Regions from separate parts of the Polaribacter sp. Asnod1-A03 genome, predicted to be linked through region 2. Evidence: riboswitches for the same ligand, from Rfam matches in the RefSeq annotation. Region 2 holds a riboswitch; the other holds the start of a gene.

Region 1 (4,440 bases), 2.3 Mb from region 2:
GCAAAATCTTCTTTTAATAAATTTATCTTATTATAGATTGATAAAACTACTTCTTTTACTTCGTTTACTTTTTCTGAAGGAAACCCTAATAATTTTTCAGACATATAACATTCGCAAACCATACCAATAGCAATGGCTTCTCCGTGAGTTAAGTTTTCTTTGTCTTCAGATTCTAGATAAAAAGATTCAATTGCATGTCCTAAAGTATGCCCAAAATTTAAAATTTTACGTAAGTTTTTTTCTTTAGGATCTTGTAAAACAACTTCGTTTTTAATTTCTATAGATCTAAAAATTAAATCGCTAATTTGTAATTTTGGGTTATTTTTAATTTCATTAAAAAGGTTTGTATCATAAGTAACACCATATTTAATAATTTCTGCAGTTCCAGATTTTATTTCTCTTTCTGTAACTGTTTTTAAATAATCAGTATCTACAATTACCATTTCTGGATTTGCAAACAAACCAATCTGATTTTTCAAAACACCTAAATCTACACCAGTTTTGCCACCCACAGAAGCATCAACCATAGACAAAAGAGTTGTAGGTATGTTTACAAAATCAATTCCACGTTTAAAACAGGAAGCTACAAAGCCACCTAAATCGGTAATAACACCACCTCCTAAGGTAATTAACAAACTTTTTCTATCGCCACCCAATTCTGTAATAGCGTTCCAAACACCTATACAAGTTTCTAGATTTTTGTTAATTTCTCCGGATTCAATTTCAATTACTTCAATTTTTTTATCAGTATTTAAATTTTGAATAAATTTAGGATAACAATGTTCAAAAGTATTCTCATCAACCACAATAAAGATTGTAGAGTAATTATTTTTTTCAATTAAATTAGAAAGAGATATGTATGCTTTGTCTTGAAAATGAACAGGATATGTAACTGCTGGTATAGAATTCATTGGTAATTTATTAAGTGTGCAAAATAAAAATAAAAAATTCAATTATTACCATTCTATAGTTATATTTGTTTCGTTTAAAATAATATCGAATGAAACTTTTTGATAATACAGAAGTTGCTTTTTCTTTAAAGTCAGATTCTCAATTAGAACGTGCTTATTTTTTATTTAGGATGATACAAAGCCAACCAATGGTGAAAATTGGTAGTGCTGTAACCAATTTTGCATTAAAAGCACATTTGCCAATAGAAGGTTTAATCCGTTCTACAGTTTTCGATCATTTTTGCGGAGGAGTAACAGAAACCGATTGTTTGCCAATTATAGATAACATGTATAACAACGGAAGTGTACATAGTGTTTTAGACTATTCTGTAGAAGGTAAAGAAGATGAAGCTAGTTTTGATGGTGCCTTAGAAAAAATTTTAAGAATCATCAATTTTTGTGAAGAAAAAAAATCGATTCCTTATGCAGTTTTTAAACCCACAGGTTTTGGTCGTTTTGGCTTATATCAAAAAATAACAGAAGGAGAAAAACTAAATGAAGAAGAAAAAGAAGAATGGAGTAGAGTTGTTACTCGTTTTCATAAAGTTTGTAAAGCAGCTGTAGAAAAAGATGTACCTTTATTAATAGATGCAGAAGAAAGTTGGATGCAAACTGCTGCAGACGATTTAATTGAAGAATTAATGGAAATCTATAATAAAGAAAAAGCTATTGTTTTTAATACTTTACAAATGTATCGTCATGATAGATTAGATTATTTAAAAGAACTTTATTTAAGAGCTCATCAAAAAGGATTTTATATTGGGATGAAAGTGGTTAGAGGAGCTTATATGGAAAAAGAACGAGAAAGAGCAGAAGAAAAAGGATACTCTTCTCCAATATGTGAGAATAAAGAAGCAACTGATATTAATTATGATGCTGCTATACGATTTTTAATGGAACATCAAAAAATGGCTTTATTTGCAGGAACTCATAATGAAGAAAGTTCTTATTTAGTGATGGATTTAGCCCAAAAATACAATATAGATAAAAATGATAAACGTCTTTGGTTTGGGCAATTATTTGGTATGAGTGATCATATTAGTTATAATTTAGCAAATGAAGGTTATAATGTTGCAAAGTATTTACCTTTTGGTCCAGTAAGAGATGTAATGCCTTATTTAATAAGAAGAGCAGAAGAAAATACATCGGTTGCCGGACAAACAAGTAGAGAGTTAAATCTGCTTAAAACCGAAAAAAAGAGAAGAAAATTATAATGACAAGCTTAGAGGAATTAAAATTATTGCTAATTAGAAATAAACTTAGGCTAGATCAAGAATTAAGGCAAAGTAAAGAGGCAATTTTCTTAATAAAAAAATCTACACATTCTAGTTTATCCGAAGAAGAAAAAGAAAAAATTAGAATTCAGTTGTTAGATATTTGTAAAGCAATACCTGCTTTGGCAGTATTTTTATTGCCTGGTGGCGCTTTGTTGTTACCGCTTTTAATCAAATTAATTCCAGATATTTTACCATCTGCATTTCAAGATGATTTGCCTGGCGATAAAAATAAAAAATCAACTTTATAAAATATTTCAGAATATTATAATATATTTGAACTATTAAACTTTAGGAGTAGCTAGGTAACTAGTTTGAGAAATATCCTTAGAACCTGATTTGGTTAATACCAGCGTAGGAAAAAGTCATTCTTAAATGCATGCTTATACATATTATATGTATATAAATGTATCTATTTTCTTCTAGAGTTTACTTTAAAAATCAAGTATGATGACTATAAAAGTAAACAACGAAACTCAAGAAATTTCCAACAAAACAACATTACAAGAATTGGTTGAACATTTAAAAATTCAAACCAATGGCATTGCTATTGCCATAAATAACAATGTTGTTAAAAAAACGGAATGGTCTTTAAAAAATCTTCAACAAGAAGATGTTGTTTTAATTATAAAATCTACTCAAGGCGGATAAATCTACTGATAATTAAATATTTGAATATGTCAGTTCGAGTGATTTTGAGGTACGAAAAATTGTATCGAGAACTTTTTGAAATCGCAAAATTTATGAGAATTGACTAAGTTTTATAATAGTACACAATTAAACAAAACAACACCTTTTAAAATATAATATGAAGAAAAAAGACACCGCACCAAAAGAAGGACAAGTAACAAGAAACCCTTTTCCAAACTCGAAAAAAATTTATGTTCAAGGAAAAATACATCCACAGATTAAAGTGGCAATGCGAGAAATTTCTTTGAGTGATACAACGGATTCGATGACGAAAAAGAAAACACCCAATGAACCTGTTACCGTTTACGATACTTCTGGGCCTTACACAGACCCAAATAAAGAAATTAATGTTCATAACGGAATAGAAAGAATAAAAGAACAATGGATTTTAGACAGAAATGATGTTGAGCAATTAGAAGGATTTACTTCAAAATATTGTAATCAACGTTTAAACGATAAAAGTTTAGACCACATGCGTTTTAGCCATTTAAAAAAGCCAATGCGTGCTAAAAAAGGTCAAAATGTAACACAATTACATTACGCTAAAAAAGGAATTATTACTCCAGAAATGGAATACATCGCAATTCGTGAAAATCAACGAATTGATGAAATGACTGAGATTAGAAAACAACACAAAGGAGAACACTTTGGTGCTTCAATTCCAGATAAAATTACTCCAGAATTTGTACGAAGTGAAGTTGCCAGAGGTCGTGCAGTAATTCCATCTAACATCAATCATCCAGAAGCAGAACCTATGATTTTAGGAAGAAATTTCTTGGTAAAAATTAATGCAAATATTGGTAATTCTGCAACAACTTCATCTATAGAAGAAGAAGTAGAAAAAGCAGTTTGGGCTTGTCGTTGGGGAGCAGATAATATTATGGATTTATCTACAGGACAAAATATTCATGAAACTCGTGAGTGGATTGTTCGTAATTCTCCTGTTCCGGTTGGTACCGTACCAATTTATCAAGCTTTAGAAAAAGTAAACGGAGTTGCAGAAGATTTAACGTGGGAAATTTTTAAAGATACTTTAATAGAACAGGCAGAACAAGGTGTAGATTATTTTACAATCCATGCCGGAGTTTTATTGCGCTATGTACCAATGACAGCAAAACGAGTAACAGGAATCGTTTCTCGTGGAGGTTCTATTATGGCAAAATGGTGTTTGGCGCATCATAAAGAAAGTTTCTTATACACACATTTCGAAGAAATTTGTGAGATTTTAAAATCATACGATGTTGCTTTTTCTTTAGGAGACGGGTTACGTCCTGGTTCGGTTGCCGATGCAAATGACGAAGCACAATTTGCCGAATTAGAAACTTTAGGTGAATTGACAAAAATTGCTCGAAAGCACGAAGTACAATGCTTTATAGAAGGTCCAGGTCACGTGCCAATGCACATGATTAAAGAAAATATGGAAAAGCAAATTGAAGTTTGTGATGAAGCTCCTTTTTACACTTTAGGACCTTTAACAACAGATATTGCTCCAGGTTACGACCACATAACTTCGGGTATTGGTGCCG
Region 2 (4,440 bases):
CTACAGATGCAATTAATAAAATAATTACTAATAAAAATAATTTACATTCTTTTTCAAATTCTTTATCTTATTAAACAAAGTTTAAAAAATCAACATGAATATTTCCGAAATTATAAAAGAATTAAATTTTAAAGCCATTAGAAGCTCTGGTGCTGGCGGACAACATGTAAACAAAACCTCTTCTAAAATTGAATTGACTTTCGATTTAGAAAACTCTTTTTCTTTATCTGATGAAGAAAAACAATTACTAAAACTAAAACTTGCTTCTAAATTAACAAAAAATAATTTATTGATTCTTTTCTGTGATGAATCTCGTTCTCAACACAGAAATAAAGAACTGTCTATTAAACGTTTTTTAGAATTACTAAAAAACAATTTAGTGAAACAAAAAAAAAGAAGATCAACTAAACCAAGTAGATCTTCAATTTTAAAAAATATTGAGAAAAATAAACAAATTTCTCTTAAAAAGAAATTACGAAAAAAACCAGGATTGGATTAATATATCAAATTTAAAAAGCTTCAGCTATATTCACATAAAAGTTTCCATCGGACTTATTACCCGAACCAAAATCAAATCTAATATTTAATTTTTCTTTCTTATCAAGCATAAAACGTAGTCCTAAACCATAATTTATCTTTATATCGTTTAAGCTTATATCCTTAGACTTGTTAAATACATCTCCCGCTCCTAAAAAAGCAACCATTCCAATTCGACTATCTTTAAACGTCTTTCTATATTCTACTTGTGCAGCTAACAGATTCTCTTCTATATATCTACCCTCGATATAACCTCTCATAATTTCTTCGTTTCCAAAAAGAGCCAATTCAGACAAAGGAGTATCACCATTTGCAAAATGACCAATGGCTTGAAATGCTAAAACATCATCATTTTTCTGAGATATTTTTAAATAATGACGTAAATCAAACCTCGTTAATTTAAATTGATTTGTGCCATCTAACGCAGTTCCATAAAAACCTTTTGTAAGTTCTAAATACCAGCCTTTAGAAGCATTTAAAATATTATCTCGACTATCATACAAAGCAGCCAGTTCAAAACCTACAGAAGTAGATCCGTTATAACCAGAAGGTCTATTAACGTCTAGCAACTTGTTCAATTCTACTTTAGTATTATATATTTTATTGTAACGTACTCCACCTCCTAAAAATAAATAACGGGTAAATGCTTGTTTTAATAGAATTGGTTCAAATAGAAATTGATTGGTATCATAAATTTCTTCATTTGTTTCTGGAGTATTTTGCCCAATACCATAATATAACCTCGGATAATTCTGAAAAATAATATTTCCAGAAATCACCCATTTTTCTTGATTTGTAAAAATCTCGAAACCAGAGTAAATAAAAAATTGGCTATTTAATGTATACAATAAGGAAACTGGCATATTAGAAGTTCTTGTTTCTTCTCCACTACCTTTAAATTTAAATAAATATTTTGCTCCAACACCAAAACCTAAACTAGTTTCAGGAGAGTAACTTAAAATAGGTGCAGTTATAATCTTAGATAAATACAATGTAGAATCTTGTGCTACATTATTTTTATTAGGATAAAATGTAAAGTATTCTACAAAATTTTCTAATCCACTTTCTTTTTCTTGAGATCTAGCTGATAAGCTTAGTATTAAACAAATTATTAATACTACTTTCTGTAATGTTTTCATTAATTAATATTTATTAAGAAAAATGTACTTTATTGAAGACAATAAAAAAAGAACACTTTTTTAAATGAATTTCAAATTTATTGAATCTCCATACTATAAATGTGCTTTATTGAAGTAGTTAATACACCATATGCTAAATAGAAACTAAATTATGTTACTTGAAAATAAATCACATTTCTATTTCATAATACATTTTTAGCACTTAATTTTGCAGCGTTCTCATAAAGGGGTGCTTTAAAAGGCTGAGATCATACCCAATGAACCTAGAACAGGTAATGCTGTTTAGGGACTTATAAAAGTCAATTCAAGAGAAAATAGAATAACCTTAAAAGGATTATTTTGCTTTTTTTTTCTGAAAAGACAATTAATTATTCAATATTAATCACAAGAATAATTACCTCTTTTTATTCGTTTTAAATTTTTTAAAATGAAAAAAATATCATTTTTTTTATTCTTGTTTGTAAGCTTACTTGCAAACGCCCAAACATTTACACTTAAAGGAAAAGTGGTAGATAAAAACAATGAATCTTTACCAGGAGCAACTATTTTGGTAAAAGAAAATAACAAAGGAACTTCTACCGATTTTGATGGAAATTTTAAGATAGATCTTTTAAAAGGAGAATACACAATTCAGATATCCTTTATCGGTTATAAAACTATTTTAAAAGAAATTTTATTAACTAAAAATGATGAAATTGAGTTTACTCTTTTCCCAAATTCAACAGTTTTAGAAGAAGTTTTGGTTTCTGCAGTGAGAGTAAATACAGATGTACCTGTTACATTTTCTAATTTATCCAAAAAAGAAATTGCTAAACGTAATTTAGGTCAAGATATTCCTATTTTACTAAACTACATGCCTTCTGTTGTTTCGTCATCAGATGCTGGTGCTGGCGTTGGTTACACGTACATGAGCGTGCGTGGTTCTAATGGAGAACGAATTAACGTTACTGTAAACGGAATTCCGTATAACGATGCAGAAAGTCATGGTTCTTTTTGGGTAAATTTAGGTGATTTTGCTTCGTCTACAGAAAATTTACAATTGCAACGTGGTGTTGGTACTTCTACAAACGGTTCTGGTGCTTTTGGTGCAAGTTTAAATATTTTAACAGACGCTGTTGCCGAAGAAGCTGGTGGAGAAATTTCGAACTCTTTTGGTTCTTATAACACTAGAAAACATACAGTAAAATTTACTACAGGTAAAATTAATGATCATATAGAAATTGCGGGTCGTTTGTCAAAAATTTCTTCGGATGGTTATGTTGATAGAGCAAGCTCTGATATAAAATCATACTATTTACAAGGAAGTTATACGGATGAAAATACTTTAATAAAAGCGGTTACTTTTGGCGGAAAAGAAAAAACATATCAAGCTTGGTACGGTTTAACCGCTGATGAATTGGGAGAAGACAGAAGACAAAATCCGTATACTTATGATAACGAAGTTGATGATTATGAACAAAACCATTATCAATTACATTGGAATCAAAAGTTAAACAATAATTGGTCTACAAATTTAGGCTTAAACTACACAAAAGGATCTGGTTTTTTTGAACAATATAAAGCAGAAGAAGATGCAACAGATTTTAATAATTTAATTGTTGATGGTTCTGATGTTATTGTAAGACGTTGGTTAGAAAACGATTTTTATGTAGTAAATTTTAACACCAATTACAAAACGGATAAACTGAATTTAATTTCTGGTATCTCATATTCTAATTATACAGGAGATCATTTTGGTGAAGTTATTTGGGGTTCTGATTTGGCAGATAACGTAAGTATAAGAGATCGTTATTATTTTTCTGATGCTAAAAAAACAGACTTTTCAATCTTTACAAAAGCTACTTTTGATATTAGCGAAAATTTATCTGGTTATGCAGATGTACAAGGTAGATTTGTAAATTATCAAACTCAAGGAATTACCTCTGATATTATAGATATTGATGTTGATGCTCAGTTTAATTTCTTTAATCCAAAAGTAGGTTTAACCTATAAAATTAATGATGATAATAATTTATACACTTCTTTTGCTGTTGCAAATAGAGAACCTAATAGAAATGATTTTGAAGGCGGAGTAACAACACACGAAACTTTAAATGATTTTGAATTTGGTTGGCGTTTAAAATCTCAAAACTTTAAACTAAACACCAATGTTTATTATATGAATTATAAAAATCAGTTGGTATTAACTGGGGCTTTAGATGATGTTGGTGCACCAGTTAGAGCTACTTCTGGAGATAGTTACCGTTTAGGTTTAGAAATTGATGCAGATATTACTATTTCTGATCAATTTTCTATAAAACCCAATGCTGCTTTTAGTTCTAATAAAAACAGAGATTTCTATTCTCAAGTAGATGGAACATTACAGAATTTAGGAAATACAGATTTATCTTTTTCTCCGGATATTATTGCAGGAAACATGTTTATTTTTAAACCAATAGAAAACCTGCAATTTTCTTTGTTATCTAAATTTGTTGGCAAGCAATTTATGAGCAATTTAGGTAGCAAAGTTTCTGAAAATGATGTTTTAGATAGCTTTTTTACTTCTGATTTAAATATTGTTTATCAAATAACACCTAACAAAATTTTTAAATCGATTGTATTTTCTGCTCTAGTAAATAACATTTTTAATACAGAATATGTAGACAGAGGTTACTATGGTACTTATGATGATACTTGGTCTGTAGCTGGTGAAACTACTACTTTAGATTATGCTGGTTACTACCCACAAGCAACTACAAACTTTTTAGTTGGTGTAACTTTAAAA

What was found. A riboswitch is a leader RNA that binds a small molecule or an ion and turns the genes downstream of it on or off. The one in region 2 is predicted to bind thiamine pyrophosphate.
Region 1: it holds a riboswitch for thiamine pyrophosphate, as region 2 does, so the genes downstream of both, thiS (sulfur carrier protein ThiS) here and ACJJVY_RS13215 (TonB-dependent receptor) in region 2, are expected to answer to the same signal.

The regions. Positions count from the first base shown of each region.
Region 1 covers NZ_JBEFOE010000009.1:639,872-644,311, reverse strand. Annotated here, with positions in the region: gene aroB (3-dehydroquinate synthase) at 1-911, opposite strand, end outside; gene ACJJVY_RS03280 (proline dehydrogenase family protein) at 1,001-2,164, shown strand; gene ACJJVY_RS03275 (LETM1 domain-containing protein) at 2,164-2,475, shown strand; TPP riboswitch at 2,508-2,602, shown strand; gene thiS (sulfur carrier protein ThiS) at 2,672-2,875, shown strand; gene thiC (phosphomethylpyrimidine synthase ThiC) at 3,033-4,440, shown strand, end outside.
Region 2 covers NZ_JBEFOE010000009.1:2,946,602-2,951,041, forward strand. Annotated here, with positions in the region: gene ACJJVY_RS13200 (AAA family ATPase) at 1-74, shown strand, start outside; gene arfB (alternative ribosome rescue aminoacyl-tRNA hydrolase ArfB) at 95-499, shown strand; gene ACJJVY_RS13210 (BamA/TamA family outer membrane protein) at 510-1,676, opposite strand; TPP riboswitch at 1,892-1,983, shown strand; gene ACJJVY_RS13215 (TonB-dependent receptor) at 2,104-4,440, shown strand, end outside.